3 regions of the Janthinobacterium sp. EB271-G4-3-2 genome follow, and region 2 is predicted to be linked to each of the others. Evidence: predicted binding sites of a transcription regulator. Region 2 holds the regulator's gene; each other region holds the start of a gene.
What was found. The regulator sigma-54, encoded in region 2, starts transcription at its own class of promoters, with help from an activator protein. The targets are predictions, from matches to a motif close to TGGCANGNAANCTGCTTT.
Positions count from the first base shown of each region.

Region 1 (10,514 bases), on a different contig from region 2:
CCGCTGGTCAGCGGCGTTTGCGCGTAGCCCGTATTGAGGTTGGCGGCGTCGGCCAGTTCGGTGCCGCCCAGGATGCCGGAGCCCAGGTTGCCGTCGGGCGCCCAGTTGAAGACGATCTGGCCATTGTCATCGATGATGCTGAACGTCATCGCCATATTCGTCGTGGCCGCCGAGCCCGTGCCGGCCAGCGCATCGAGGTACAGCTGCATGAAGGGCAGGGCCTGGAAGCTGAAGGCCAGGGTTGCGCCCGGTTGGCCGACGACGAAATTGATGGCCAGGGCCGTGCTGGAACCGTTGCGTCCCGAGGCGTCGGCGCTGCCGCCGCCCGTGAGGAAGGTTTCTGCCGCATTCACGGTATGCGTGCTGGTCGAGCCCGGCGGGAACGGGGGAATTTGCGAAGTGATGATTTGCGCCTCGCCGCGCGCATACGCGGCGTTGCCCATGCCTTGCTGCGTAAAATCGTTTTGTCCCTTGGTGACGGCGCCGCGTGTCGCTTGCGGCGCGTCGATCTCGTTGCTGCCGCCGTGGATGACGCTGCTGCCATTGAGCGTGGCGGTGGTGCGCGACACGTCGATATTGCTGATCAAGGTGGTGGAACCGGTGGGGTTGCTGATGACCAGGCCAAAGACGCTGGTGTAGGAATAGCCATAGGCGGCGGCGCTGGCAGTGCCGCTGCCGGCCAGTAACAGCAAGGCCAGCAGGGCCGTTGGCAAGCGGGTACAAGAAAATATAGTCATGAAAATCCTCATCTGCCGGTCGGCCGCGTTGTAAGGAAAACCGACAGGCTTGCCGCATAAAAAAAGGCGAGGAGACTCCCTCGCCTGTGAATCCCCCCTGTTGCCTGGTTCAGACGGTAACTTTGCGGCGGCGGGCGTAGCCCAGGCCAGCCAGGCCCAGGCCCAGCAGTGCCAGAGTGCCAGGTTCCGGCACCGCCTGTTTCACCAGGTCCACGCTTTCCACCGCATTCAAGGTCAAGGTGTAGTTGCCGGCCGTTAAAGCATTGCTGACGGAGCTGAAGTTGCTGCCGCACGCCGTACCCACGCCGGTGCCCGTGGGCGTGCCGCAGCCGGAAGGGTCGTAGGTGAACAGGTTGCCGCGCGTGAGGAAATTGGTCGCCAGGCTGGTGTTCAGGTTGGCGCCGTCGGCGTTTTCCGTGCCGCCGAAGATGCCCGAGCCGATCACGCCGTCTGGCGTCCAGTTGAATACCGTCGCGCCGGCCGCGTCCGTGATGGTGAAGGTGACGACCAGGTTGGCCGTGGCCGTGGACAGCTGCCCGACCGTGCTTTGCAGGAAGACCTGCATGAAGGGCGATGCCAGGAAGTCGAAGCTCAAGGTTGCCGTGGGCGAGCCGACGATGAAATCGACCGAGAAGCCCGTCGTCGAGCCGTTGCGCCCGGACGCATCGGCCGTGCCGGCAGGTCCGTCAAGGTGGGCTTCGGCCACGTTGACGGCCTGGGTGGAGGTGGAGCCGGGCGGGAACGACGGGAACTGCGTGCTGACGATCTGCGCATCGCCGCGCGAAAAGGTGCCGATGGGACCTTGTTGCGTGAAGTCGTTTTCGCCCTTGATGACGGGGCCGACGTTGGCGCGCGGCGCGTCGAGCGAGCCGGCGCCGCCATTGATGACGCTCACGCCATTCAGGGTGGCCGTGCTGCGCGAGATGGTGGTGCTGTTGGCCACCGTGATCTGGCCCGTCGGCACGGCGATCACCAGGCCGAAGATGTTGTTGTACGAATAGCCGTAGGCGCCCGCTTGTGCGCTACCGGCCGCGCACAGCATGGCCAATGCCGCTGCGGCCGGGAGCAGTTTCAGTTTAGAAAGTTTCATGTCATTCACCTCATGGTTGAGTGAGTCTGGAAGTCTTGCCTGAGACCTGTCGGCAGGTGCTCATGGCCAGTACCTAGCGACTTCCATGCCAACGCATGAGGTTCTTTTGAAATCAACGACTTGGCGTGCTTTTATTGACGCGGTGCAAGCTTTGCCGGATGCGCTGTAAGAAAAACCGACGCCAGCTTTTCAAGGCTGGCCATCCTGCGGCAACGAGCCCAGCAGGGCGTGGATATGGGGCAGCAAGCGTTGCCTTGGCACATAGTCGCGCATGGCCGTGGCCAGCTGGCGCGCCGCCAGCCTGGCCCGGCCATCGTCGAGCATGCGCGTGGCGGCATGGCGCAAAGCGGTTTCCTGGAAGCGGTCGGCGCGCAGCAGCAGGCCGGCGCCGGTGCCCACGATGCCGTGCATGTTGAGAAATTGGTCGAGGTTGCCGGCGATGCCGATGACGGGCACGCCTGCCGTCAGCGCTTGCTGGCTGGTGGGGCTGCCGCCGTTGCAGATCACCAGGCTGGCGCGCCGGGCGGCAGCGTCGCCCGGCAGAAAGGGCGCGACATAGGCATTCGGCGGCACGGCATCGACGCGGATCGTGCCGGCCGTGGCCGCCAGTACGGTGACGGGCAGGGGCGCCAGCGCGCGCAGCACGCGCGGCAGCAATTGCCCTTGGCCGGAACTGCCCAGGGTGACATAGATGATGGGCCGTCCGCTGCTCAGTTCCGGGCGCTGCCACCAGTCCGGCAAGTCGAGCGGCGGCGCCCAGATGACGGGGCCCAGGTAGTCGTGCGTGGACGGCATGCCGTGCGGCGGGAACAGTTGCGGAATATCCGCGTACAAGGTGCGGTCGGCATCCGTATAGATGCGTCGCAGGTCGCTGCCCAGCGATGGCAAGCCATGGCGGCGGCGCACGCGGTTCAGGGGCACGGCGTGCGAAGCGAAGGCCAGCGGGCGGATCAGGCGGAACAGGGGATCGGCCAGCCAGATGGGTAGCACGCCCGTCAGGGGCAGGTTGGGCACCGTGTAGTGCTGGCGCACCCAGGGACTCCAGTAGGCGTTGCTGACGGTAATGTAGGGGATGCGCTGCAGGCGCGCGCTGACCGACAGCGACAGGCGGAAGTCGCCGATTACAAGGTCGGGCTGGACGGCATTGAGCAGGCGCAAGTCGTCTTCGACATACGCGTGCAAGGTGCTTTCCGTATACACGGGCTTGCCGTGCGCCAGCGCCTGCAGAAATTGCAGCGATGAAATACTGTCGATACGCCAGCGGCGGAAGGGGGCTTGCTTGAAACAAAAGTCATACCCATCGGCGCAGGCAAAATGCACCTCGTATTTTGCCTCGTCCAGGCCTTGGGCCAGACTCAGGGGGCGGCCAACATGGGCCAGGGTCACTGCCTCGGCCATAAAGAGGATTTTCTTGCGCGCCATGGAGATCGCTTGCACTCGTGCTGGAGAGGATGCCTGCAAAGTTGGAGTGGCGCCACGCCGTTTAGTTCCCCGCCGCCGGCCAATGGCGGGCGCCAGGATTTGGCTGCATCGGCTACAGTGGGGTAAAGGAGGCCACCATGCAGCCACAATTTCATCTTGCCCCGCTGCGTGCGCACAGCACGCCCGAACCCGATATGCCGCCACCGCCGGAAGGCGATCCCCTCAAGCCGCCGCCGGAACCGCCGCCGCACATCGACCCCGTGCCGGTCGAGGAACCAACGCCGCCGCCACCGCCCGTGAAAATGCATTGAGCGGTTCTCGGACCGTGGCGCCGCGCCATGGGTAGCGGTGGGCAGGCGCGCGCGATGTTTATTTCCAAGCGGAAATGGAAGGCGCGGGCCTCGCCAGAGGCACGCCATTTAAACAACAAAAATGCGCAAAAATGTTGCCTTGTGGATACAAATCAAGCTCCAACTGCTGAGTGTCATGCGGCCGTCACGATTCTGTTCTTATAATGAGACATCATAAAAATTCTTGTACAGGAGACCATCGTGGGCAATTCCTTGCATAACAAAATCTATCTGGGCCGGCGGCCCGTGATCACCAGCAAACACCTCGTGGCGCTGGCCCTGGCGGGCGCCGTGGCTGGTTGCGGCCTGGCATGGCTGCTGCTGCGCAGCTACAAATAACGGTCGTTGCGCCCGTGTTTCCGCCGCCTGGCCGCATGGCGGTCGGCAGTAGATTCACGTTGCCTGTTGCCGATGCGCAGCGGGGCGCGTACCATGGGGGCCGAACACCTGGCCTTTTATGGAAAAGTAATGAAGAACGAGAAATTAACAACCGATGAATATGACGCGCTGGAGCAAGTTGCACGCGGCATCAAGACCGAGCGCCCCAGTGCTTGCGTTGCCCGCAATGCCAAGCGCCTGTCGGGTCTGAAGCTGCTCAGCTATGCACGCGACGGCCGTCTGTCCATCACCGAGAAAGCACAACAACTGCTGTTCCTGCGCCGCTGCATCATGGGTTTGCGCGCTGTCGCCACCGATCCGCTGACCAAGCTCGATACGGACGTGGCGTATTTTCTGGGCAAGAAAGCCCACATCGTGGCGCGCGCCGAAGGCGAAGGCCACGACATTTCCGACAAGGGCCGCGAATCGCTGGCCGACATCGACACCCTGGGCCTGTAAGGCTCACAACCGGCCCCTGGGGCCGGTTTTCACATCTTCCCTCACTTTTAATTTCCCCCTTGGAGAACACTTTGGACAGCGCGATGAACTGGTCGGCCCACGAACTGACGATGACGGTCCTGATGACGCCCGATATGGCCAACTTTTCCGGCAACGTGCACGGCGGCACCATCCTGAAATACCTCGACAGCGTCGCCTACGCCTGCGCCAGCCGCTATTCGGGCAGCTATGTGGTGACCTTGTCGGTGGACCAGGTGATGTTCCTGCAGCCTATTCACGTGGGCGAGCTGGTGACGTTCCTCGCCTCGATCAATTACACGGGTACGACGTCGATGGAAGTGGGTATTCGCGTGGTAACGGAAAACATCCAGCAGCGCCTGGTGCGCCATGCCAACAGCTGCTACTTCACGATGGTGGCCGTCGACGCCAACCGCAAGCCGGTGGCCGTGCCGCCGCTGGTGCTCGAGACACCGGAACAGCACGCGCGCTTCGAGCAGGCCAAGCTGCGCAAGCTGTCGCGCCAGAAAGTGTCGAAGAAATAGTTGTGTAGCGATATCGATGGCCGCAGCCGCTTATTGGCCACGTGCGTAGCACATTTGCATTTCTGCGCAACGTATGGGGCCTGGCAAATGCGTCCAGTCGCCCGGGTTGGGGAATGTGAAGGCGCATATTTGATGAATGGCTTGCGGCGGCAAAAATCCCTGATCTCTTCCCAGTTGTATTGCCCAACAATCTGCGGCCCTTTCGTTGCTGCCTACATATTGATGCGCACATTCATGCGTATAGACATACCATTGTATAAAAGGCGGAAGGTAGAAAAAATCAGGGCGGAATAATAATACGCCTGGCCGTGCCATTGCAATATCCGGGATGGCGGCCACATAAGAAACCGCGCCGCCGCATGTCAGGGTTTGCCCGGCAATGATGGGGGCAACCCCCATGGGTTGAAGGATGACTTGCGCGGCGACTGGCGGGCCGAGGATTGCGGCCAACACAATAAGCGACAGAGATACTGTTAAAGTTTTCATTTTCAGTGGCGATGCTTCAATTGTATGGCGCGGATAATTTTGGCGCAGTGATTTTGACATCAGCGGTTAGCTTGCATCTTCCAGTTCTTTGGGGAAGGCGCACCTTTTCTTTCTTGACTGGATCTGCTCAAGCTGATTTTTTAGTGTGGAAATCAATCCCAAACGGGGGAGCGGTAGAATTTCCGGGTCTTGCAAGAGCTGAATGAATTGTCCGATCCGTTCGTTCCCGGAATTGCAGTCTCCCATGGCAAATTCGGAAATCGCCCAATCCGCGATAATGTAGGCTCTCGCGCCATTAATGCCGAACGCAGATTCGCCGCGCAGTACATTCAGGGAATCCTGAAAAGCAGCCCGTCCTTCGTGTATTTTTCCGGTCGAAAACATCAATCGCGCCTTGTATCGTCTTGCTTCCGACTGCATCGAGGGCACCGCATCCTTGATGGCGACGGCCCGTTCAACCAGGGTCGTGGCACTTTTCCAGTCATAAATATTCAACGCTTCCGATATCAATACCAATAGTTGGGGAATTCCCGCATGGTCGCCGAGGCGCGGTAGCAATGCCGTGGCATATTGTATGTTTGCCAGTACCTGTGGAGATACCATGGAATTCATCGCCATCAGCATTTGGGGATTGTTTGATTGATATTGAATCTGGATCATGTTCTGGCGCAGATTTGACACGGCATTCACGGATTTGTTGAATTCTTCCATATCCCTGAAAAGTTCATTGCGTGGCTGGCTCCAGAATATGTCAAAAAGAGAAATTGCACTTAAAAGTATGCCAATGAGTAAGGCCAGGAAGCTTGTTCTTTTTTGAATTATTTCAAATCTTCCGTGTTCCGGATTTTCGAGGCGATTCATCCGAAGATCCATTGCATGTATTTTCGACTCGATCGAGGATTTATCCTCCGGATCGGTGGTGTTGCTTTCCGGTACAGGATTGGAATTCATGGCGGAAATTTCCAGTCTTGGCTGCATTATTGAATTTATCGTTATCTGCATTCCCTGATGTGACTATATTCTGAAAATGTCGGTGAAGTTTGATCTTGAGTAACGTATGTGATTATTCGACGTCTTTATGTTTTTTATCTGAAAGTACTTTCATTTTTTATGATAGGAAATCTTTCCCGAGAAGGCAGTCAGCCGGTGCGGCTGGCAAATCGACGGGCAAAAAAAAGCCACCAGATCACTCTGGTGGCTTTTTATCGTACTGCAATTTGCAGCGGCTAATCGTGATTAACGGTCGCCGTAGCTGCGGCGTGCGCCGTCGGTGCTGCGCGGGTTGGAGCCCTTGTAGCCGCCGCCAGTGCTAGGGGCGCCGTCCTTGCGTGGTGCGCCCGGCTTGCTGAACGTGCGTTGTCCTGGCTTCGCGCCGCCACGGTTGTCGCCTGGTTTCCAGCCGCCTGGGCGGGCGCTCGAACGTGGTGCCGAAGCCGTTTTCTTCGGTTCGAAACCTTCGATGACATTGACCGGGATCAACTGCTTGGTGAAGCGTTCGATGCGCTTGACGTTCATGCCTTCAGCGTGGTTCACCAGCGAGATGGCCAGGCCATTGCGGCCAGCGCGGCCGGTACGGCCGATGCGGTGGACGTAGTCTTCAGGGAACTTCGGCAGATCGTAGTTGAACACGTGGGTGATCGTTGGCACGTCGATACCGCGGGCGGCAACGTCGGTGGCAACCAGCACTTTGACCTGGCCGCGGCGCATGCCGTCCAGGGTGCGGTTACGCGCGCCTTGATGCATGTCGCCGTGCAAGGCGGCAGCCGAGAACCCGGCGATGTTCAGACGGTCGGCGATGGTGTCGGCGTCACGCTTGGTGGCGGTGAACACAACAGCCTGGTCCAGCGATTCGTCGCGCAGCAGGTGGTCCAGCAGGCGATTCTTGTGCGACAGATCGTCGACGAAGTGGACGCGCTGGGTGATGTTTTCATGCTTGTTGCTCGAGCTTGCCACTTGGATGACCAGCGGGTTCTTCGTGATGCGGCGGGCCATGTTGCCAACGACGCCGTCCAGCGTTGCCGAGAACAGCATGGTTTGACGGCCTTCCGGCGTCGCTTCCACGATTTTTTCGATGTCGTCGATGAAACCCATGTCCAGCATGCGGTCGGCTTCGTCCAGCACCAGGATTTCCAGTTGCGAGAAGTCGATCTTGCCCGAGTCCATGTGGTCGATCAGACGGCCAGGGGTGGCGACCAGAATCTCAGGATTCTTGGCCAGCAATTGCATCTGTTTAGGGTAAGGCATGCCGCCCAGAATCGACACAGCCTTGATGCGGCGGATGCCGGTGCTGTACTTGTCGGTGTTGGTGGTCACTTGCAGGGCCAGTTCGCGCGTTGGCGTCAGCACCAGCATTTTTGGCTGGGCAGCTTTGAAACGTGGACGCTCGCCGCGGGCGCGCGATGCTTGCATTTCCTGGTTTGGCGTTTTGCCGGCGGCGCTTTGTTCGGCGCTGGCCAGTTTGTGCAGCGACGGCAGCATGAAAGCTGCGGTCTTGCCCGAACCGGTTTGCGACGAGACCAGCAGGTCACGGCCTTCGATCGCGGCTGGAATCGCTTGCGACTGTACCGCGGTTGGCGCGGTGTAGCCCGATTCGGTCAGAGCGGCGATGATGGACGGATGCAGGCCTAAGGATTCAAATGTCATTCTTTTCTTTCGTAAAAATCAGCGTTCTTGCAAAAAGCAGAACGCAAAATAGCAACGCCAACCAAAACGAAATGACTCAACTAGAAAGAAATTTCGGCACAAAAGCTTTGCGCCGGGACGGTGTCAGGTGCGACACACAAGGCGGGAGGGCTTTATAAGCGGCATCCTGTGGATGCGCTAAGGCTTGCGAAGCTGCTAAGTTTGTAGTGCATGACTGCGGTGTTGCCATCGCTTCAAGGGAACATATTGCAGCGCACAACGACACTATACCGTATTTGACGCCGTTTTGCACGGGCTAAATGGGAAGAAACGAAAGTCCTACCACGTTTTGCGCATGTTTCCTATGTGAAATCAGTAGGAGTACGTAGTTTTCGTCCGTTCAGTTGAGCATGGCCACGATGTCGGCGGGCAGCGGCGGCGCCTGTCGCGTTTCCCTGGCCAGATTGATTTGCCGGGTGACCTGCGCCAGTTCGACCAGGCTGCGTTCCAGCTGATACGTTCCCTTTGCGTGCAGCCAGGCCAGCACGTCGTCCAAGTGCCAAATAGTAGCGCTGCCCTCATGCACGGGCACGGGAAAGCTGTGGCGGTATTTGCTCATCAGCTTGTGCAGGTTTTGCCGGGACAGGCCCAGTACCTGCGCCACGTCGGTCAGGCCCACGAAGTCGGGCGAGGCCTCGACCAGCACGGCCTCGGGCACGATGGCCTTGACGTCGGCCAGGGCGCTGAGCAGCGCTTCCCTGGCATTGCTGGCCTCGCGCGTGAATTCCAGCGCCAGGCGTCCCGCTTGCCCGATGCCGACCAGGGCGTCGTCGCAACCGCCGCTGCCCAGGCGCTCGGCCAGCGCGTCGAGGTCGTGTTCGTGGTCGGGCAGGCGGTACTTGAGAGTGAAGATGTAATCCATGATGGTTAGCCCCTGGATTTGCGTTGCATGCAGTCGTGCATCAGTTTGTTGAAAGTGCAATTGTCGACCACCCGCCGGATCGCCCGCGCGTGGTTGCCCGGGTTTTTTGGCGTGCTCCAGATGCAGGCGATGCAGAATTCGCCGCAGCGGCAGCCGTCGTCATTGTAGGGGCAATACATTTTGCCCCAGGCATGGCTGCCGCCCACTTCCACTCGCCAGCCCTGGCTTTCCGCGTGGCGCAGCGCCGCTTCGATTTCTTTCTTGGGATGCGAGGAGCGCGCCATGCGATGCCTCCAATGTAGGTCGATATCGATCAGTTGTCAAGTGACAACCGAAAAATATCGGCCATCACCGTATCACGCTACTTCGGGATTGACGGCCATTACTTGCGAAAAGCCGCCATCGACATAGGTAATTTCGCCCGTGATGCCGGAGGCCAGGTCGGACAGCAGAAAGGCGGCCGTGTTGCCAACCTCTTCGATGGTGACATTGCGGCGCAGCGGGGCGTGCTCCGCCACAAAACCCAGGAGTTTGCTGAAATCCTTGATGCCGGAAGCGGCCAGGGTCTTGATGGGGCCGGCGGAAATGCCGTTGGCGCGGATGCCGCGCGGACCCAGCGATTCGGCCAGGTAGCGCACGGATGCTTCCAGCGACGCCTTGGCCAGGCCCATGGTGTTGTAGTAGGGTACGGCACGCACGGCGCCCAGGTAGGTCAGGGTCAGGACCGACGCGCCCGGATGCAGCAGGGGCAGGGCGGCCTTGGCCATGGCGGGGAAGCTGTAGGCGGAAATGTCGTGCGCGATGCGGAAGCTGTCGCGCGACAGGCCGTCGAGGAAGTCGCCGGCGATCGCCTCGCGCGGCGCAAAACCGATGGCGTGCACCAAGCCGTCCAACTGGTCCCAGTGGTGCGCCAGGTCGCTGAAGACGGCGCTGATCTGTTCATCGCTGGACACGTCGCAGTCGAACACCAGTTCGCTGCCGAACTCCGCCGCAAACTCCGTGATGCGCTCCTTGAAGCGTACACCCACATACGTGAAGGCGAGGATGGCGCCTTCGCGGTGGCAAGCCTTGGCGATGCCATAGGCGATGGAACGGTTCGACAGCAAGCCCGTGATGAGGATTTTTTTGCCTTGCAAGAAAGCCATGACGACTCCTGTCTGGGTAGGTGGGCGGGAAGGCGGATGTGCAACCGGCCGCGACAGCAAAGCTGTGGCGGCCGGTGGGGTGTCTCAATACGGATCAGGCGATCAGTGACGTGCCTTGGCGCGACTGTTGCCGCCGCGCTGGATGCGTGGTTTTACCAGGGAAATTGGCGCCGCTTGCACCTTGCCGCCCTTGGTGACGCGGCGCACGGCCTTGGCGACCCGTTCAGGACGGTCCGCTTCCAGCAGCATGGTGGCGCTGTCGGCGATTTCCTGGGTGATGTCGCTGTTCATCGTGGACGAGGTTTTCGGCACGAGGATGGTGGAGCCGGCGCGCAAGCGCGTGCGCTGGGGAATGTTGTTG
Region 1 is NZ_JACYMG010000006.1:343,160-353,673, reverse strand. It holds gene IGS55_RS15635 (EDSAP-1 family PEP-CTERM protein) at 1-737, opposite strand, end outside; gene IGS55_RS15630 (EDSAP-1 family PEP-CTERM protein) at 847-1,827, opposite strand; gene IGS55_RS15625 (glycosyltransferase) at 2,017-3,249, opposite strand; gene IGS55_RS15620 (hypothetical protein) at 3,387-3,560, shown strand; gene IGS55_RS15615 (hypothetical protein) at 3,801-3,938, shown strand; gene IGS55_RS15610 (hypothetical protein) at 4,068-4,436, shown strand; gene IGS55_RS15605 (acyl-CoA thioesterase) at 4,520-4,978, shown strand; gene IGS55_RS15600 (hypothetical protein) at 5,009-5,524, opposite strand; gene IGS55_RS15595 (hypothetical protein) at 5,531-6,415, opposite strand; gene IGS55_RS15590 (DEAD/DEAH box helicase) at 6,701-8,107, opposite strand; gene IGS55_RS15585 (helix-turn-helix transcriptional regulator) at 8,487-9,008, opposite strand; gene IGS55_RS15580 (hypothetical protein) at 9,014-9,292, opposite strand; gene fabI (enoyl-ACP reductase FabI) at 9,365-10,153, opposite strand; gene IGS55_RS15570 (transglycosylase SLT domain-containing protein) at 10,256-10,514, opposite strand, start outside.
Region 1: a site for sigma-54 is predicted at 1,901-1,918, ahead of IGS55_RS15630 (EDSAP-1 family PEP-CTERM protein). Genes of this name have one in related genera too.

Region 2 (10,514 bases):
TGGGCTTTGCCGTCAGCGTGCCGGGCGGGCGTCCGGAAGCGCAGGACCTGGCGCACCATGTGACGCAGGCCGGCGGCGGCCGCGGCGCGGTGCGCGAAATCTGCGAATTCCTGCTGCGCGCCCAGGACAACTATGCGCGCGTCATGGCGCCGTTCCTGGAGTGAGGCGTACCTTGCCGCCAGTGATCTTTGAAAGAGTGAAACCCTATGCGTAAGCCAGGAGGCGCCCATCGCTGGCGCACGATTTTTACCCTGCTGGGCGCGGTTGTTGTCGCGCTGGCCAGCTTTTGGCTGCTCGAAGTGATGAACAAGAATAGCCAGGATATCAAGGCCAGCAAGCATCTGGATGAGCCCGACTATTTCATCACCAATTTCAGTCTGGTGCGCATGGATCTGACGGGTAAGCCCAGCTATATCGTGTCGGGCAACAAGCTCACGCATTATCCGCTGGACGATTCGTCCGATATCGACCAGCCCTTCGTGCGCAAGCTCACGCCCGGCATGCCGCCGTTGAACATGAATGCGGAACTGGCGCATATCGACCAGGACAATACCCGGCTGCAACTGCACCGCAAGGTCGTGATCGACCGCGCGGCCAGTCCGAAGGCGCAGAACCTGACGGTCAGGACGGAGGCGCTGACGGTGTTTCCGGACGAGGAAAGAATGGAAACGGACGTGCCTGTCGATATCCTGACGGGCACCTCGCGCCTCAATGGCATCGGCATGAAGGCCAATAACGCCACCGGCGTGGTGGAAGTGCAGAATGCGCTGCGCATGGTCCTCCCGCCGAAACCGCGCCCGGCCGCGGCGGCACAATGACAGAATGAAACAAGGAAACCCTACTATGAAGAATATCTTGCTGTTGACCGTATTTTCGCTGGCCATCATGGGCGTGGCGCATGCCGAGAAGGCCGATTCCGAGAAGGAAGCCGTCATCACGGCACGTAGCGGCCACGTCGATGACGTCAAGCAAGTGCGTACCCTGACGGGCGACGTCGTGCTGGTCAAGGGCACCCTGACCATGAAGGCGGGCCGGGCCCTGATCACGGAAGACCCGCAAGGCTACCAGTTCATCACCTTCTGGGCCGATCCCGGCAAGCTGGCCACCTTCCGCCAGAAGCGCGACGGCGCGGGCGACCTGTGGGTCGAAGGCGAGGCGGAGCGCGTGGAATACGACAACAAGACGGAAGTGGTGAAACTGTTTTCCAAGGCCAAGCTGACGCGCCTGGAAGGCACGAAAGTGACCGACGTGGCCAATGGCGCCTTCATCTCGTATGACAGCCGCCAGGAAGTATTCAAGATGGAAAATTCCGACAGCGGCACCAGCACCTCCGATGGCGGCAGCGTGCGCATGGTGATCCAGCCGAAGACCAAGGCGCCCCAAGCGGAGAAAGCGCCGGCCACGCCTGCGCCAGGAAAGAAATAATGGACAATACTCGTTGCGGCAGCACCCTGATCGTTCGCGGTCTGCAAAAAACCTATGGCAAGCGGCAAGTCGTGCATGATGTCTCGCTGCAAGTCGAATGCGGCGAAGTGGTGGGTTTGCTGGGTCCGAACGGCGCCGGCAAGACCACCTCGTTCTACATGATCGTCGGCCTGGTGCCGTCGGACGGCGGCAGCATCGACATCAGCGGCGTGGACATTTCCAGCCTGCCGATCCACCGCCGCGCGCAGATGGGCTTGTCCTATCTGCCGCAGGAAGCGTCCGTCTTCCGCAAGCTGACGGTGGAAGACAATATCCGCGCCGTGCTGGAAATCCAGACCGTCGAAGGCCGTCCTTTGAAGAAGGCCGAGATCGAGGAGCGCCTGGATAAACTGCTGGCCGATTTGCAGATTGAAAAGTTGCGCGAGAACCAGGCCCTGTCCCTGTCGGGCGGCGAGCGCCGCCGCGTGGAAATCGCCCGCGCGCTGGCCACCGATCCCCGTTTCGTGCTGCTCGACGAACCGTTCGCCGGCGTCGATCCGATCGCCGTGATCGAGATCCAGCGCATCGTGCGCTTCTTGAAGGAGCGCAATATCGGCGTGCTGATCACCGATCATAATGTGCGCGAGACGCTGGGTATTTGCGACCGTGCCTACATCATCAACCAGGGCTCGGTACTGGCGTCGGGACGCCCCGACGACATCATCGCGAACGAGTCGGTACGCCGGGTCTATCTGGGCGAACACTTCCGCATGTAAGCCAATGAAACAATCATTGCAGCTGCGCACTTCGCAGCACCTGGCACTGACGCCGCAGTTGCAGCAATCGATACGCCTGTTGCAATTGTCGACCCTGGAATTGCACCAGGAGCTCGAGCAACTGCTGACGGACAATCCCTTGCTCGAGCGCCTCGATGACCCGCTCGACCGTTCGCTGCGCCTGCTGTCCGACGGGGCCTTGAGTTCCACGGCCGCGCCGGCCGAAGCGCCGCCCCAGCCGCCAGGCCAGGAGGCGCCTGCCACGCCGGCCGAAGCGGAAACCTTTGACGGCGAGGCGGGCGAGGGCCCGGCCGCCGCGGACGGCGGCGACAGCGACTGGAGCGAGGCGAGCCGGGGCAAGGCGCCCGACGACGAAGATTCGCGCCCGCAACTCGAAGCCCATCACTGCACCTTGCGCGAACACCTGATGGAGCAGATGCGCGTGACGGTGCTCGAGTTGCGCGACCGCGCGCTGGTCGAGCTGATCATCGACGCGCTCGACGACAATGGCTACCTGGAAGAGACGCTCGACGACATCCTGGCGCGTCTGCCGGAAGAGCTGGAAATCGATGCCGACGAGATGCGCACGGCCTTGTCGCTGCTGCAAAGTTTCGATCCGCCCGGCGTGGGCGCGCGCAATGCGTCCGAATGCCTGGCGCTGCAAATCAAGCGCTTGCCGCACATTGCCATGGTGACGCGGCGCATGGCCCTCGTCATCGTGGAAAAGCACCTGGCCTGGTTTGCCCAGCGCGATTTCAACAAGCTGAAAAAAGCCCTCGACTGCGACGATGAAGACCTGCGCGAAGCACAGACGGTGATTCGCCAGTGCAATCCGCATCCGGGCGCCGTATTCGCCTCGGACGTGTCCGATTACGTGGTGCCCGACGTCGTCGTCAAGCGCGCGCGCAATGGCTGGCAAGTGACCCTGAACAACGACGTCATGCCGCGCCTGCGCGTCAATGCCATGTATGCCAACTTGCTCAAGCAGGGCAAGGGCGAGGGCGCCATGGGCGCACAGTTGCAGGAAGCCAAGTGGCTGATCAAGAATATGCGCCAGCGTTTCGACACGATCCTGCGCGTGGCACAGGCGATAGTAGAAAGACAAAAGAACTTTTTCTCGCACGGAGCCGTTGCCATGCGCCCCCTTGTGCTCCGTGAAATAGCTGATACACTGGGTTTACACGAGAGTACTATCTCGCGGGTAACAACTCAAAAGTACATGCTGACCCCGCACGGCATGTTCGAGTTGAAATATTTCTTTGGTAGCCACGTCGCCACCGAAGCGGGGGGCGAAGCGTCATCGACGGCGATACGGGCATTGATCGTGCAACTGACAGGAGCAGAAGACCCTAAAAATCCTTTATCCGACAGTAAGATTGCGGACATGCTGGGGGAACAAGGCATGGTGATTGCGCGACGTACTGTTGCCAAATACCGGGAAGCGTTGAAAATTCCGCCAGTGAGCCTGCGTAAGTGTTTGTAAGTTTTTTTCGGTTCCTCTGCGGGCCGGATAGGATGGACCGCACGAACCCGATCATCTTTAGGAGTGTGTATGAATCTCACCATCAGCGGACATCATCTCGAAGTGACACCAGCCATCCGTGAATACGTACAAACGAAGCTGGAGCGCGTGAAACGTCATTTCGATCAAGTTATCGATATCGCCGTGATTCTGACCGTGGATAACCTCAAAGAGAAAGAAAAACGTCAAAAGGCCGAAGTCAACCTGCGTTTAAGTGGCAAAACTGTCTATGTGGAAAGCCTGGCACAAGACCTGTATGCCGCGATCGATGCCCTGATCGACAAGCTCGATAGGCAAGTGATGAAATACAAAACCAAAGTGCAAGGGCACGGTAAAGAGGCGATCAAGCATCTGCCAGACAGCTCGGAAGAAGAATTCGCCCCCGCCTAAGCGGCCCGCGACTTTCAACCGGTTGTGATCAACTAAGGGCGCACATTGCGCCCTTTTTTGCGCCCGTACCTTTTGAACGCAATGTTCCCCGCGCAGGCGCTAGAATGTTTGTACTTTCACTTCTTTCACGCCTGCCATGAGCGACTTCGTCCAGACTTCCATCCGCAACCGCACGGGGCATATCGTGCTCGACCGTCCGAAGGCCTTGAATTCCCTGTCGCTGGAGATGGTGCGCGCCCTGAGCGCGGCCCTGCTGGCCTGGCGCGACGATCCGCAGGTGGACGCCGTGGTGATCCGCTCGAGCAGCGAGAAAGCCCTGTGCGCCGGCGGCGACATCCGTTTCTTTTACGATGCCGGCCTGGCCACGCCGCAAGGCGGCAGCGCCTTGCTGGAAGATTTCTTTACGGAAGAATACGCGTTAAATCATGTGATTCATTTCTATCCGAAACCGTATATCGCCGTGATGGATGGCGTGGTGATGGGCGGCGGCATGGGCGTGGCGCAAGCCGGGCCCGGCAACCGCTTGCGCATCGTCACGGGCCGCACGCGCATGGCCATGCCTGAAGTCAATATTGGTTTGTTTCCCGATGTGGGCGGCAGCTATTTCCTGTCCCGCCTGGCCGGCCAGCTGGGCCTGTACCTGGGCTTGACGGGCTTGACGATCAGCGCGGCCGACGCCCTGTACATGGACCTGGCCGATGTCTACCTGCCCGAGGCGCAGATGGGGGCGCTGCTGGCCCTGTTCGAGTCGACGCCGGGCGAGGCCTTGCCGGTGGCCATCAAGGCGCTGGCGGCGCCATTCCAGGCACAGGCCGGCGTCTCCTCGCTGGCGGCGGCGCGCGCGGCGCTGGACCGCCATTTCGGCGCCGGCTCCGTGGCGGCCATCATGGCCTCGCTGGCGCAGGACGACAGCGCATTCGCCGGCAAGGCCCTGGCGGCCATGCGCCTGCGCTCGCCCTTGATGATGTCGGTAACTCTGGAATTGCTGCAGCGGGGGGCTCACTTGGGCGTGGCCGATTGCCTGCGCATGGAGCGCACGGTGGTGGGCCACAATTTCGAGCATGGCGAAGTGCTCGAGGGCGTGCGCGCGCTGGTGGTCGACAAGGACAATGCGCCGCGCTGGCAGCCTGCCAGCCTGGACGGGGTCGACGCGGCCATGGTGGCGCGCTTCTTCGCCCCCGTCTGGCCGGCGTCAGCGCATCCGCTGCGCCACCTGAATTAACTAGCTACGTTCGCGGTGGCGCAGCACCACCCGTTCATTCGGGCCGAAGTATTGCGCCAGCCGTTCCGCCATGTACACGGAGCGGTGCTGGCCGCCCGTGCAACCGAGGGCCACCGTCAGGTAGCTGCGGTTGTCGGACTTGAATGACGGCAGCCATTTCTCGATGAAGGCGCGGATGTCGGCCAGCAGTTCCAGCGCGCTCGGCTGCGCGTCAAGGAAGGCGATCACAGGCGCGTCGCGGCCGTCGAGCGGGCGCAGCGCCAGGTCGTAATACGGGTTCGGCAAGGCCCGCACGTCGAAGACGAAATCGGCGTCCAGCGGCACGCCCAGCTTGAAGGCGAACGATTCGAAGAACAGGGTCAGCGGCGCGCGTTCGGAGGCGACGATATCCTTGATCCAGGCGCGCAATTTGTTGGCGCTCAGCTCCGACGTGTCGATCACGTGGCCCAGCTGCTCGATGGCCGACAGGCGTTCGCGCTCTTCCGAAATGCACTCGATCAGGGTGCGCCGGCTGGCCGGATTCTGGTTCGGACGCAATTCGTGCGACAGCGGATGGCTGCGCCGCGTTTCCGAGAAGCGCGCCACCAGCGAATGCGTGGTGGCCGTCAAAAACATGACCTTGACGTCGTGCCCCTGGTCGCGCAGCAGCGCCACATTGTGCGGCAGGCTGACGAGCGACTCGGCGCTGCGCGCATCGACGGCGACGGCCAGTTGCGGTGTACCTTCGTCGAGCAGGGTTTGCACCAGGCTGGGCAGCAAGGCCGGTGGCAGGTTGTCGACACAATAATAGCCGGTATCTTCCAGCACATTGAGCGCGACGGATTTACCGGAGCCGGATATTCCGGTGATAAGGACGATATGCATAGCCTGATCATACAATAAAGATCGGCACTCTGCTCCAAGGCAATTATCTTTACAAATTATTGCAATTGGGTCGTAGTGTTGGTTAAGCAAAATCCTGGGACAGATCGTAGGTCGGCTTAGCGCGTAGCGCGTAAGCCGACACACCCGCGACGCCAACAATGTTGTCGGATTACGCGGGACGTTGTCCCGCTAATCCGACCTACGGTGCTAATCGCCACTCATCGCTAACCTCTGCCTCTCCATGAACTCCTGCAAGGTATCGATGCCGCGCAGCTGCAAAATCGTATTGCGCACGGCCGCTTCCAGCAGCACGGCGATGTTGCGGCCGGCGGCGACAGGGATGACGACCTTGCGCACGGGCAAGCCCAGCACGTCTTCCGTGGGGAACAGGAAAGGCAGGCGCTCGACTTCTTCTTCCAGCGCGTTGCGGCGCACGAGGTGCACGATCAGTTTCAAGCGCATCTTGCGGCGCACGGCCGTTTCGCCAAAGATGGCTTTGATGTCGAGTAAGCCCAGGCCCCGTACTTCGAGCAGGTTTTGCAGCAGGGGCGGGCAGCGGCCTTCGATCATGTTCGGCGCGATGCGCGAGAATTCGACGGCGTCGTCTGCCACCAGGCCATGGCTGCGCGAGATCAGTTCCAGCCCCAGCTCGCTCTTGCCCAGGCCCGAATCGCCCGTGATCAGCACGCCCACGCCCAGCACGTCCATGAACACGCCATGCATGATGATGCGCTGCGCCAGTTTTTTGGACAGGTAGACGCGCAGGAAGTCGATCACTTGCGCGGCCGGCAGCGGGGTGGAGAACAGGGGAATGTTTTGCTCGTCGCAAATGGCGAGGATGTCGGGCGGCGTTTCCAGCCCCTGCGCGATGATCAGCGCGGGCGGGCCGCCGGCGATCAGCTCGCCGATCACGTGGGTGCGCGTATTGACCTTCAGGCGCTGGTAGTAATTGATTTCCTGGTGGCCGAAGACCTGGATGCGGCCCGGATGGATCAGGTTCAAGTGGCCCACCTGGTCGGCGGCCGACGAGACGTCGCCCGAGATCAGGCGCTCGCCGCCGGGGAAGCCGGCGAACCAGCCCAGTTGCAGACTTTCACGATTGTCGTCGTACAGGCGTTGTATCGTCAGCGGCGTTTGCAACATGGCAGTCTTCTTCAGGAGTGGAGGAATACCTGAAGTTTAACCCGCCGCTTGCAGACTGGGTTGCCAATTGACGATGCGCGAATGCACGGACTTTGGTTCCGGATCCGTGGCCAGCGCCGTGCGGAAGGCATCATCGGAAAACATTTCGGCGATTTCCGACAGGATTTCCAGATGTTGCTGGGTGACATGATCAGGAATCAGCAGGAAAAACAGCAGATTGACGGGCTTGCCATCGGGCGATTCGAAGGGAATCGGTTCGGCCAGGCGCACGAAGGCGCCCAGCGGCGATTTCAAGGTTTTACTGCCCTTGACTCTGCCATGCGGCACGGCCACGCCATGGCCCAGACCCGTCGAGCCCAGGCGTTCGCGGGCAAACAGATTGTCCGAAACGGTAGAGCGGGCGATGCCGTAATTGTTTTCGAAGATCAGGCCGGCTTGCTCGAAGGCGCGCTTTTTACTGGAGACTTCCAGGTCCAGCAGGACGTTTTCGAGGGATAGTATTTTGCTAAGATTAGTCATGACACTCAATGAAATGGTGCAATGCGCAGAGGGCTTGCGAGCCGAATTATAGGCCTGTTTCGGCGGCCTGTAACGCCAATTCTCAACAGTATACGCCCGCTACGGGCGCAGTGGGCGCTACAGCCCACGTGACCATCATTTTAGCAAAAAAATAACATCGGCGTGTATCGGCTATTTCCTGATTAAAAACACGCGGCGCGCCGGTTTTTCCGCCGCCGAATGCCGATTTTCCAATTTTTCAGCGTCTGTGACATGCTCTGCGGCACTACTGCAACGTTGTTTTAAAACACAGCCAACATTCCTGCTGGCATGGTTTTACGGTGTTGCTGGGTGTTGCTCGGTTGTTACTGGCGCGCGTTGCGCAGATTGCCCGGCATCGTACCCGTGCTGAAGTTGCTGCGCCATGGATTGATATCGAGGCCGCCGCGGCGCGTATAGCGCGCATACACGGACAGTTTTTGCGGCTTGCACTGACGCAAGATATCGACAAAGATGCGTTCCACGCATTGCTCGTGGAATTCATTGTGCTCGCGGAAACCAATCAGGTAGCGCAACAGACTTTCCTGATCGATCTGCGGCCCCGCATAGTCGATTTGCACACTGCCCCAGTCAGGCTGGCCCGTCACCAGGCAATTTGATTTGAGCAAGTGCGAGACGAGTTTTTCTTCCACGGGCGCTTCATCCAGGGCGGCTTTCAGCAGCAGCGGCGAAGGCGTGTATTGCGTGATTTCCAGGTCCAGGCGGTCGAGCAGCACGCCGTCGAACTCGCCCATTTTCAGCTTGCCGAAATCTTCCTGCAAGGTCAGTTCCACTTGCACGGGCGCGCCGAAGCCGTTCGACAAATCCTGCTTGAGCAGGGCCAGCAGCGCATCGGGGTTGTCCAGCTTGGTCTGGTTGAACGAGTTCAGGTACAGCTTGAACGATTTCGACTCGATGATGTTCGGCGAATCGGCCGGCGCGCTGACCTTGGCGATGGCCACCTGCGGCTTGCCGCGCTGGTTCAGCCACGACAGTTCATACGCATTCCAGATATCGAGGCCGAAGAAGGGCAAGGTGCCGCGCAGTTCCAGCTCGTCGCGCTTGCCCTGGCGCGGAATCGGAAACAGCAATTCCGGCGCGTAATCGGTGCGGTAGGCGGAGCTTTTGCCCAGGGGGGATTGTTCGGCGAGGTCGTTGGTGGTGGTCATGGTCGTGTGGCGTGAATTCAGTCAAGCACGCATGGTAGCCTATTTCGGGGTCAGACCCGTCGGGTCTGACCCCAGCTTGTTCGCCTGGGTTAGAACTAACCTAAAAACAGCTTGTAGACGGGATTGCTGCTCTCATCCCAGTAACGGTACCCGAGGGTATCGAGGAAGCGGGCAAACTCGCCCATCTCATCGGGCGGCACTTGCAGGCCGATCAGGATGCGGCCCACGTCGCCGCCCTGGCTGCGGTAATGGCACAGGGAAATATTCCAGTTCGGCGCCATGCTGTCGAGGAAACGCATCAGCGCGCCGGGGCGCTCGGGGAATTCAAAGCGGTACAGCAACTCGTCCTGGGCCAGCCGGCTCTTGCCGCCCACCAGGTGGCGGATGTGCGACTTGGCCAGTTCGTCGTGGGTCAGGTCCAGGGTCTTGAATTCGTGTTCCTCGAAGGTTTTCGCCAGCACGCTCGACTCATGCCGGTCGGCAATTTGAATGCCGACGAATACGTGCGCGGCTTTTTCATCGCTGATGCGGTAATTGAATTCCGTCACGTTGCGCGCGCCGATGAGCGAGCAGAAACGCTTGAAGCTGCCCCGCTGTTCGCGCATGGTGACGGCAAACACGGCTTCGCGGAATTCGCCCAGTTCAGCCCGTTCCGCGACGAAACGCAGCCGGTCGAAATTCATGTTCGCGCCGCTGGCGATGGTGATCAGGGTTTCGTTGTTGACGGGGTGCTTGGTCAGGCTGGCCCGCTCCACATAGGCCTTGGCGCCGGCCACGGCCAGCGCGCCGGACGGCTCCAGAATGCTGCGTGTATCCGTAAACACATCCTTGATGGCGGCGCAGATGGCGTCCGTGTCGACCGTGATGATTTCATCGACATACGCCTGCACCAGGCGGAAGGTTTCCTCGCCGGCCAGGCGCACGGCCGTGCCGTCGGCAAACAGGCCCACGTCGTTCAGGGTCACGCGTTCGCCGGCCTTCAGCGAGCGGGCCATGGCGTTTGAATCGACACTTTGCACGCCGATGATCTTGATGTCGGGGCGAATCTGTTTCACGTAGGCGGCAATGCCGGCGATCAAGCCGCCGCCGCCGATGGGCGCGAAGATGGCGTGGATGGGGCCGGCGTGCTGGCGCAGGATTTCCATGCCGATCGTGCCCTGACCCGCGATCACGTCCGGGTCGTCGAACGGGTGCACGAAGGTCAGCTTCTGTTCCTTTTCCAGGGTCAGCGCGTGGTTGTAGGCATCCGTGTACGACTCGCCGTGCAGCACCACCTCCACGTTCACGCCGCCCCGTCCTTTGACCGCCTCGACCTTCACCAGCGGCGTGGTGGTCGGCATGACGATGACGGCACGGCACCCCATGCGCGCGGCCGACAGGGCCACGCCCTGGGCATGGTTGCCGGCCGAGGCGCAAATCACGCCGCGCTTGCGTTCCGCTTCGCTGAGCTTGGACATCTTGTTGTAGGCGCCGCGAATCTTGAAACT
Region 2 is NZ_JACYMG010000008.1:180,244-190,757, reverse strand. It holds gene IGS55_RS18065 (KdsC family phosphatase) at 1-164, shown strand, start outside; gene lptC (LPS export ABC transporter periplasmic protein LptC) at 207-818, shown strand; gene lptA (lipopolysaccharide transport periplasmic protein LptA) at 844-1,425, shown strand; gene lptB (LPS export ABC transporter ATP-binding protein) at 1,425-2,180, shown strand; gene IGS55_RS18045 (RNA polymerase factor sigma-54) at 2,185-3,663, shown strand; gene hpf (ribosome hibernation-promoting factor, HPF/YfiA family) at 3,733-4,092, shown strand; gene IGS55_RS18035 (enoyl-CoA hydratase/isomerase family protein) at 4,229-5,314, shown strand; gene rapZ (RNase adapter RapZ) at 5,315-6,178, opposite strand; gene hprK (HPr(Ser) kinase/phosphatase) at 6,386-7,321, opposite strand; gene IGS55_RS18020 (PTS sugar transporter subunit IIA) at 7,358-7,840, opposite strand; gene queF (NADPH-dependent 7-cyano-7-deazaguanine reductase QueF) at 8,185-9,027, opposite strand; gene ilvA (threonine ammonia-lyase, biosynthetic) at 9,123-10,514, opposite strand, start outside.

Region 3 (10,514 bases), on a different contig from region 2:
GCCCACGGCGGCAACGTCTCGGCCACGGCGCGGGCCCTGGGCGTGTCGCGCAACACGATCTATCGCAAGGTGCCGCATCTGAAATAGCCTAGGGCAGACGGGAAAAGCCGGGCGACATTTCGCGCCGGCCCCGCTTGTCGATGGTCATCAGGTCAACGCCCTCCATGCGCGCGGCCATGGCATGCGCGCGCGCCGCGCCTGTCACCATGAAGGTCGTCGACAAACCATCGGCCAGCAAGCCCGTGGGCGCCAGCACGGTCACGCTGGCCAGTTCGCGCGGCGAATCGCCCTTCGAAGGGTCGAAGATGTGGTGATGCACGAAGTCGGGCGTGAACGTGCACTCGTAGTCGCCCGACGTGGCCACGCTGCGCCCTTCCACTTTCAAGGTGGCCGCCAGGATTTCTGCATCGCGCGGGTCCTGGATGCCCAAGGTCCACGGGCGGCGCACGGAACGCTGCCCGCGCGCAACGAATTCGCCCGTGTCCAGCAGCGCGTGCCGTATGCCGCGCGCCTGCACGGCCGCCAGCGCGATGTCCGCCGCGTAACCTTGCGCCAGGCCATTCAAGGTCAGCGCCATGCCGGGCTGCAGGAAACGCACTTCGCGTTTGTCCCACGCCAGTTGCCGCCAGCCGACCCGCGCCTGCGCTTCGCGCCGCAATGCTTCCGCAGGCAAGCCGGCCTGGTCTGCCGCCGCGTGAAACAGCTGCCATAAGGGTTGCACAGTGATATCAAACGCACCATCGCTCCATTGCGACAAGGTTTGCGCCTGCGCCAGCACGACCAGCAGATGGGGGTCCGGCCGGGCCAGGCGACCGTCACGGTTCAGCTGGAAGACTTGGCTGGCGGGACTGTAAATGCTCATCAGGCGGTCGATATTCCTGGCTGCGTGCAAGGCATCCTCGATGGCCAGCTCAGCCTGGCGCTGATCGTGGTGCAACACGGTGACGGCGATCGTCGTGCCAAACGCCAACGCGGCACCTTGATAAGGGCGCACGCCGGACGCCGTGGCTGTGCCGCGCGCCATGCTGCCCGGCAAAGACAAGCCCGCCATGCCGGCCACGCTGCCTATCGCTGCGGATATAAAGGTTCTACGCTGCATTGCTGCTCTCCTCTGCCGTGGCCCGGACAATGGGTATCGTGCGGGCACGCTTGATTTCCAGCATCAAGGGCGCGCATTTTTCATCGCTGGCGTAAATCACCACGCAATCCATGCACTGGAAACATTCGCCGTAATCGACTTTCCCGCTTGGCGCGATGGCGTGATGTTCGCAACGGTGGCGGCAAGTCTGGCACGGCGTGCCGCATTCCTTGCGGCGGGGAATCCAGTTGAACAAACGAAAGCGCCCCAGCAGCGCCAGCGCCGCACCGAATGGACACAGATAGCGGCAAAAGAATTTATAGGAAACGCTGCTGAGCAGCAGCAAACCCACGGCATACGCAACAAACGGCCAGGCGCGCACGAAATTCAGGGTGATGGCCGTCTTGAACGGTTCCAGCTCGACCAGCTTGTCCGTGATCTGGCTGGAAAACAGGCTGCTGCCGAGAATGGCCGCCAGCAAGCCATACTTGATCCATTTCAAGCGCCCGTCGAGGCGCGACTTGATCTTCCACTGAGGCAAGTGCAGCCACTGGCCCAGCTTGCCCGTGAATTCCTGCAGCGCGCCAAACGGGCACAGCCAGCCGCAAAACGTGCCCCGTCCCCAGACAAGCAGACTGAGCAGCACGAACGCCCACAGAATCACCGTCATCGGATCGAACAGGAAAAAGCCCAGGCTGCGCCCCGCCAGCAGCGCCTGGATGACGCCGGTGATATTGACGATCGACAGCTGCCCCTGCGCGTAATAGCCGATGAAGCCAATGGTAAACACCAGGAACAGGCGGCGAAACCACGCAAATTGGCGGCCATCGCGTACCAGGCGTTTCTGCCACGCCAATGCGCCGGCCAGCAGCGCCAGCCCGGCCACCAAAAGCAGCAACTCAGCCTTGCGGTTCTTCCACGTGCCGCGCCACGTGGCATCGTCGCCTTGCGGCGCCGTATAAAAATCGGCCGGCAGACGGTAGCTGACATCGACGTTGCGGGCAATGCGCTCCGGATACACGATGCCTTTGTTGCGCGTGATCGGCAGCGTGAACGCCAGCGGGCTGGCCGCATCGAGCCCCGCCTGGCTGATGATGCGCAGTGCGGCGATATTTTCCGTCGGCAGTGACGCCGTATCGGACAAGCTCAACTCCATGTCCAGGTCGCGCATGTCGATGGGCAAGCCATCCTGCTTCAGCAACAGCCGGTCGGGGACGGTGCCGCGCACGAAATCGTCGCCCAGCACGCTGTAGCGCCCGTGCGACATGATAAGGATGGCGTGGTCGCCTTCGTCAAGCCGGTTGCGCAATTTGTTCCAGCTGCCTTCCGTCAACAAATTGCGCCCCACCGTGGGAACGGATACATACGCCAGGTACAGGTCGATGAACACGCCGTCCGGATCGCGCGCGGCTTCCGGTTCGAGTCCGGCACCGGGACTCCCCGCAAACAAGGCTTCCACGTCCTTGTTGCTCAAGCGCACATGCTGGATCAAGCCCTGTTCGAGCATCTGCGCCACGCTGCGTTTCTCGAACACGTCCATGCGGATGCGGGCGATCTGGTCGGGGTCGCGGCCTTGCGCGAAGCCGAGTTTTTTGCGCGATACTTTCAAGGCCGAGGCCAGCACGCTCTGGTTGATGATGCGCACGGAAGCCGTGGCCTTCGACACGCCATCGATATCGGCATGCGTGGCGTCCGGCGCGCGTTTCGCCCTGGCATCGATGGCGATATTCTGTTTCAGCGACAAGCCCTGGTACTGTTTGACGAACTGAAACAGGGGCGCTTCACCGAGGCCGTCAAGAAACACGGGCTCGTGCTGCGACAGCACGGCGACGTCGAGAAAACTGCCTTTCGGATCGATGGCGATCAGCAGATTGACGGGCACGCCGGAAAAGCCGGGAATGGGCGCCAGGTCCAGCGATTCAAAAACGTAGCCGACCAGTTCGGTCGCCGTGGCGTTTTGGCGGAACAAGGGCCAGACGGGCAAATCGGTTTCCTTGCCGCCCACGACGATGGGGGCAGGAAAGCGCCGCGCCAGTTCGGCCTTGGTGAGCACACCAGCCCACGCCTGCCCCAGGATAAACAGGAATAGCCAGCAAGCTATGAACAAGCGCATTATCCGCATGCATGGTGCTCCGTGCGGCGCCCTGTCGCAAGGCGCCGCGTTGTTGAGTTAGAAGAAAATAATGCCGCCCAGGGACACGCCATTCATCTTCGCTTCGCCGCCGGCAAAACCTTTCGAACGCGTCTGGCCCAGCTCGCCCACCAGGGTGATCGCGCTGTTGAGCGAGTAGTACGCGCCCAGGGTCAGGTTGGCGTTCGACTGCAAGCCGCCCGTGCCGGCCGTGTTGTCGTCGTTCTTGCTGATGCCGTATGACAAGCCCAGCTTCAGCTTGTCCGTCGTTTTATACGTGCCTTGCAACAGCCAGTTCTTCGACTTGGTATCGCCCTGGTCCGCATCGGACAAGATGCCCAGCCCCTTGCCACCCTGGAAGTTGACCAGTACGCCAGCCGGGCCCATCTGGTACGAGCCGCCCACTTCCACGCCGCGCATGGTCAAGTCATCGACACCCGGCGTTTTCGAGGTGAATTTTTGCGACTTCACGCCGAGCCAGGCTTTCAAGCCTTCCTGCGCATACGTCAGCTGCGCCTGCACTTGCGGACTCGACTTCGAAGAATAGGTCGAGCCTGCCACGATGGGCGTATCGGAGACGGGACTGACCAGCGCCACATCGACGCCAATGCCGCCCGACTTCGGCGAGCTATACATGATCTGGCCATAGTTGCCCAAATAGGTATAGCCGGCGCCGATATGGCCCAGGGTCACGCGGCCCCGCTGCGTCGCCTGCACCGGCGCGCCCGAGCCCAGCAAGGTCATGTCGGACAGGATTGCGTTCGCGCCGAAGATGCCGTAGTCGCGGCCCAGCTTGAACGTGCCCATCTGCTCATTACCAAACGTGAAGAAAGCCTGGCGCACGTCGACCACGCTGTTCTGGCTGATGGCGCTGTCCGTGGCCGTCGAGTTGTAGATGCCGATCAAGGCTTTCACGTCGTACTCGCCCAGCCGCGAGCTCGCCGAGGTGATCAAGCCGTTGGGCAGCAAGCCGTTGCCGATGGTGGTGCGGTCCTTTTCGCCGCCGCAACCGAGCGCCTGGCCGCCCAGCGCCAGCCCGCCCACCGCATCGCCCGAACACGATACTTGCGTGTAATAGGCGTTGACGATGCCACCCACCGACACGGTCCAGTCGCCAGCCTTGATATCGACGGCTTGCGCCTGGCCCACCACTGCGATTGTCATGACACCGAGGCTCCCCAGCTTGATCCATGTGTTCATTTCTTCTCCTCTTTCTTCTCTGTTTTTAGTGTGCACACCAGTGATTGATGTACCTCAAGCTTTGGCAATAAGCGTGCCCAGAGCGGTCCAGAGGAAGAAAGAGAAAAAGCGTATTGAACGTGTGCAGCGGCGGATCAATCGCCACTGACGGTGTTCATTTTTTGACCGCAAGTATGCGTATCGGCCATCCAGGTAAACAAAAAACTGACGGCCTGGGCCGTCAGCAAAAAGAAAACACCCGGCGGACAGGGAGACACCCATCCGTGTGGCCCGGGCGCTTCACCCCGTTACTTCGACGCCAGCTTGAAGACCCACACGGAACCGCCCTGTTCCAGGAAATTGACCTTCTTCGCCACTTCGCCGCCCCACAGCGGCACGGCGCCGCCCCAGCCGGATACGACGGCCACATATTGCGTGTCGCCATCCTGCCAGGTGACGGGCGGCGCCACGACGCCCGAGCCCGTCTGGAATTTCCACAGCTCCTTGCCCGTCTTCGCATCGACGGCTTTCAGGAAGCCTTCCGGCGTGCCGTAGAACACCAGGTTGCCGGCCGTACTCATCACGCCGCCCCACAGCGGCGCGTTGTTCTTGATTTCCCAGACGATCTTGCCCGTCTTCGGATCGACGGCGCGCATGGCGCCGATGTAGTCGTCAAACAAGGGCTTGATGGTGAAACCGGCGCCGAGGAAGGCGCCGCCCTTCTTATAGCTGATCGGCTCGTTCCAGATATCCATGCCCCATTCGTTCGCCGGCACATAGAACAGCTTGGTTTGCGGCGAGTACGCCATCGGCATCTGGTTTTTGGCGCCGAGGAAAGCCGGTGCGGCAAACACGGTCGTGCCCTTTTTGCCCTCTTCTCCCTTGGTCGGGTCGCCGGGGCGGCCGGCGGCGATGAAGTTCGGCCGGCCCGTCTTCAGGTCGATGCTGCTGGCCCAGGTGATTTTCTTCACAAACGGAAAGGCGTTCTGCAGCTTGCCCGTGTTGGCGTCGATCACATAAAAGAAACCGTTGCGGTCGGCCTTGCCGCCGTAGCGCTTGCCATCCATGTCGAAGGTGACGAATTCGTTGGCGCCGTCGAAATCCCAGGCATCGTTCGGCGTATTTTGATACGCCCACTTGATCTGACCCGTTTTCACGTCCAGCGCCACGGTGGACGACGAGTACAGATTGTCGCCGGGGCGCAAGTGGCTGTTCCATGGCGCCGGGTTGCCCGTGCCAAAGTAGGCAAGCTTGGTTTGCGGATCGTAGGTGCCGCCCATCCACGTCGAGGCACCGCCCGTTTTCCACAGGTCGCCGGGCCAGGTCTTGTTCGCGGTGCCTGACACGCCGTTATCGATGGCCTTGCCATCTTTGTCGTAGCGGTGGCCCATATGGCCCTCTACCGTCGGACGGCTCCACACGAGGTCGCCCGTCATCGGGTTACGCGCTTCGACCCGGCCGACGATGCCGAATTCGCCCCCCGACACGCCCGTCAGCAGCAAGCCTTCGGCGATCAGCGGCGCGGCCGTCATCGAATAGCCAGCCGCATAATCGTCGACTTTCTCTTTCCAGACGATCTTGCCCGTGTTCTGGTCCAGCGCCACGAGGTAGGCGTCGAGCGTGCCGAAAATCACCAGGTTGCCGTACAGGGCCGCACCGCGGTTGACCACGTCGCAGCAGGGCATGATGCCGTCCGGCAAGCGATGCTCATATTTCCACAGCTTGGCGCCCGTTTTCAAGTCGACGGCAAAGATGCGCGAATACGATGCCGTAACGAACATCTTGCCGTTGTGAATCAGCGGCTGCGATTCCTGGCCACGCTGTTTTTCGCCGCCAAACGAGAACGACCAGGCCGGCACCAGCTTGGCCACGGTCTTGTCATTGATCTGCGTCAACGGCGAATAGCGCTGGCCCTGCGTGCCCATGCCGAACGACAGGACGCTGGCCGGATTCTTCGCCGTGCTGTCGAGCATGGCATTGGTGACATTGCCCACGTCGGCCGCCTGGGCCAGCGATGCCAAACTCAAACCGATGAGTATCCCCATGATGTTTTTCTGCACAATCATCTCCCTCTGTTTTATTAGTATGTGTGTATCAAGTCTTGCGGTGTTCATGCGGCTGGGCATGCAGCAAGGCGCACTCTTCATCGCTGAACAGGCGCGAGCGCGTCAAAAAGCGCTTGCCCGTGCCGTTGTCGAGTGAAAACATGCCGCCATTGCCATCAACCACATCGATAATCAACTGGGTATGCTCCCAGTACTCGAATTGCTCGAGTCCCATGTAGAACGGTGTGCCATTCAAATTGCCGAGATAGATGTCGGTATCGCTGACATCGAACTCGCCCAGCGCATAGCACATGGGCGCGCTGCCGTCGCAGCAACCGCCCGACTGGAAAAACATCAGCGGGCCGTGACGCTGGCGCAACTTGTCCATCATTTCCAGCGCCGCATCGGTAGCGACCACCCGGGCAATTGCTGCACTCATGGCATCCCTTTCTGCGCGCCGCGCCCGAAGACAGGCGCGGCGCGTGTACCGGTTTAGAAGAAGCCCAGCGCTTTCGGGCTATAGCTCACCAGCAAGTTCTTCGTTTGCTGGTAGTGATCGAGCATCATCTTGTGGTTTTCGCGGCCGATACCAGATTGCTTGTAGCCGCCGAACGCGGCGTGGGCCGGATACAGGTGGTAGCAATTGGTCCACACGCGGCCCGCCTGGATGGCGCGTCCCATGCGGAAGGCGCGCGAACCGTCGCGCGTCCACAAGCCGGCGCCCAGGCCGTACAGGGTATCGTTGGCAATCGCCAGCGCGTCGGCCTCATCCTTGAAAGTGGTGACGGATACGACGGGCCCGAAAATCTCTTCCTGGAAGATGCGCATCTTGTTGTTGCCCTTGAACACGGTCGGACGCACGTAGTAGCCGCCTTCCAGGTCGCCCGCCTGCGTGTTGCGCTCGCCGCCGGCGAGCACTTCAGCGCCTTCCTGACGGCCGATGTCAAGGTAAGACAGGATTTTCTCCAGCTGCTCCTGCGACGCCTGCGCGCCGATCATGGTGGACGAATCGAGCGGGTTGCCCTGCTTGATGGCGGCCACGCGCTTCAGGGCGCGTTCGATGAATTTTTCGTAGATCGATTCCTGGATCAGCACGCGCGACGGGCAGGTGCACACTTCGCCCTGGTTCAGCGCGAACATGGCAAAACCTTCCAGGCACTTGTCGAAATACTCATCGTCGGCATCCATCACGTCTTCAAAGAAGATGTTCGGCGACTTGCCGCCCAGCTCCAGGGTGACGGGAATCAGGTTTTGCGCGGCATAGCCCATGATCAAGCGGCCCGTGCCCGTTTCGCCCGTGAAGGCGATCTTGGCGATGCGCTTGCTCGAGGCCAGCGGCTTGCCCGCTTCCAGTCCGAAACCGTTGATGATGTTCAGCACGCCCGGCGGCAGCAAATCGCCGATCAGCTCGATCAACACCATAATGGACGCCGGCGTCTGCTCGGCCGGTTTGAGCACGACGCAATTGCCGGCGGCCAGGGCCGGCGCCAGTTTCCATACGGCCATCAAAATCGGGAAATTCCACGGGATGATCTGGCCCACGACGCCCAGTGGCTCGTGGTAGTGGTAGGCATAGGTTTCCGCATCGATTTGCGCGACGGAACCTTCCTGCGCGCGGATGCAGCCGGCAAAGTAACGGAAATGGTCTATGGCCAGCGGAATGTCGGCATTCATCGTTTCGCGGATCGGCTTGCCGTTGTCGATGGTTTCCGCCGTGGCGATCAGGCTCAGGTTCTGTTCGATGCGGTCGGCGATGCGGTTCAGGATATTGGCGCGCTCGGCAGGCGAAGTCTTGCCCCAGGCATCCTTGGCGGCATGGGCCGCGTCCAAGGCCAGCTCGACGTCTTCCGCCGTGGAACGGGCGATTTCGCAAAATGGCAAGCCCGTGATTGGCGTGATGTTAGGAAAGTATTCACCTTTTACCGGGGCAACGAATTTGCCGCCGATGTAATTGTCATAGCGTTGTTTGAAGGGATTGGCTACGCCCAGCTTGCTGATGTCTGCGAGATTCATGTCGTCCTCTATCGGGTTAATTAGAATGGAATTGCTGTAATTAAAATCAAACGTCCTGGTACAGATGGGGTGAGTACACGGAGTCTTCCGCAAATGCCGTGCCAGCTCGCCATCCCACTACAAACTTAGCCGCTTTTACCCCTGTTACAAGGGCGTAACATCAATACCAGTGCACTTTTCAGCACATGCACCGGGCTTGGGTGAAAGGCGTGGGTCTGTTTGCGTTTTGAACAAGGCGGCGTCATCCTGTTCCAATCCGGGCCAGCCCTGCGGCATCTCCTCTGCGCCGCTGCACAATGGAACAGGTGTACCAGACTGGAACACCTGCTCTGTCCCACCAAGGAATCAACGAATCACCACACCCCATGGCAATTCCCCTACAGCAATATCGGCCACCTTGCGCGCGCTGGCCGTGTCGATGACGGAAACGCTGTTCGAGCGGCCATTGGCCACATACAGCTTGGCGCCATCGGGCGTGATGGCCATGTTCCATGGGCGCTTGCCGACGGGAATAGTGGCCGTGACCTCGTTGCTGGCCGTGTCGATCACCATCACCGTGCCATCGATACCATTCGAGACATACACCTGCTTGCCACCCGGATGGACCACGATGCCATTCGCATTCTTACCAGCGGGAATGGTGGCAATGGCCTTGCGCGCGGCCATGTCGATGACGTAGACGGCATTGACCAATTCGCACGCCACGTAGGCGCGGCCCGAGTCCGGACTGAAGCCGATGCCGCGCGGACGCAATCCTACGGCGACGGACGCCACCTGGCGGCGCTGCGCCACATCGATGACATCGACTTGTTCGGCCTCTTCCGCGCTGACCAGCAGCCAGCGCCCATCGGGGCTGAAGACGGCATGTTCCGGGTTGCGTCCCTGTACCTTGATATCGGCGAGCAAGGTACCGGTATGGCCATCGAGCAAGGCCACGCTATTGTTTTCCTCGACGGCCACGGCCACGTGACTACCATCTTGCGAGGCGCTGACACCTTCTGGGGACTTGCCCAGCGCCACCGTGCGCACGGGCGTGCCGCCAGCGTTATCGATCAGCAGCAAGGCGCTACTGGCGGCGTCCGTGACAAACAACTGCCGCCCGGTGGGGTCGGCGGCGATGCCGCGCGGACGCTTGCCGGCTGCAATCTGGCGCACCACCTGGTCGGTCGCCGTGTCGATCACGCTCAAGGTGCCAGATTTTTCATTGGGAACATAAGCAAATGGAGCGGCCTGGAGGGCGCTGCAGGCGAGCGCAGGCAGCAGCCAGCACACCTGGCGCAAGCGCGGGAAGAAGTTGGGCATAATCACCTTTCGATGGCAAAACACAGGAAAAGCGCGCGGCATCGGCGCATCTGATAATTGCTGTATGCAAACGCCGTGCCACTGACACGCGTATAATTTCAGCCCACCAATGGAGACATGGCAGGCATATTGCTTGATACAACTATGCAGACCTGCGCCGCGCACGCGACCAAAGCAGGCTTTTATTCACATTGGAGAATCCGCATGCAGCACCGTTTCCGCCTGAACACCATCGCCAGCCTGTTTGTCGCCGGCAGCGCTACCCTCGCCCCCCACGTCTTTGCCGCCGAGGCAGCGGCCCCGGCCAACGGGCAACTGATGGATACGGTGGTCGTCAGCGGCAGCCGCATCGCCCACCCCAGCCAGGAAGTACCGGCCTCGATCGACGTCGTCGACAGCGCCCGCATCCAGGATGGCCAAATCCGCGTCAACGCGTCAGAAGCGCTGGCCGCCGTGCCGGGCCTGGTCGTGCAAAACCGTCAGAACTATGCGCAAGACTTGCAGATCTCGTCGCGCGGCTTCGGCGCACGCTCGGCGTTCGGCGTGCGCGGCGTCAAACTGATCAGCGATGGCATTCCTGCCAGCATGCCGGACGGCCAAGGCCAGGCCGCCACCTTCAACCTCGATACTGCCGAGCGCATCGAAGTGCTGCGCGGACCGTTTTCTGCCATCTACGGCAACCACTCGGGCGGCGTGATCCAGCTGTTTTCCAAGGATGGGCAAAATCCTCCGTCCGTCGAACTGAACGTGATCGGCGGCAGCTACG
Region 3 is NZ_JACYMG010000023.1:3,253-13,766, reverse strand. It holds gene IGS55_RS27665 (sigma-54-dependent Fis family transcriptional regulator) at 1-87, shown strand, start outside; gene IGS55_RS27660 (FAD:protein FMN transferase) at 89-1,099, opposite strand; gene IGS55_RS27655 (4Fe-4S binding protein) at 1,089-3,191, opposite strand; gene IGS55_RS27650 (porin) at 3,249-4,409, opposite strand; gene IGS55_RS27645 (PQQ-dependent methanol/ethanol family dehydrogenase) at 4,697-6,433, opposite strand; gene IGS55_RS27640 (DUF779 domain-containing protein) at 6,483-6,872, opposite strand; gene adh (aldehyde dehydrogenase) at 6,926-8,446, opposite strand; gene IGS55_RS27630 (beta-propeller fold lactonase family protein) at 8,792-9,748, opposite strand; gene IGS55_RS27625 (TonB-dependent receptor family protein) at 9,953-10,514, shown strand, end outside.
Region 3: a site for sigma-54 is predicted at 8,533-8,550, ahead of adh (aldehyde dehydrogenase). Genes of this name have one in related genera too.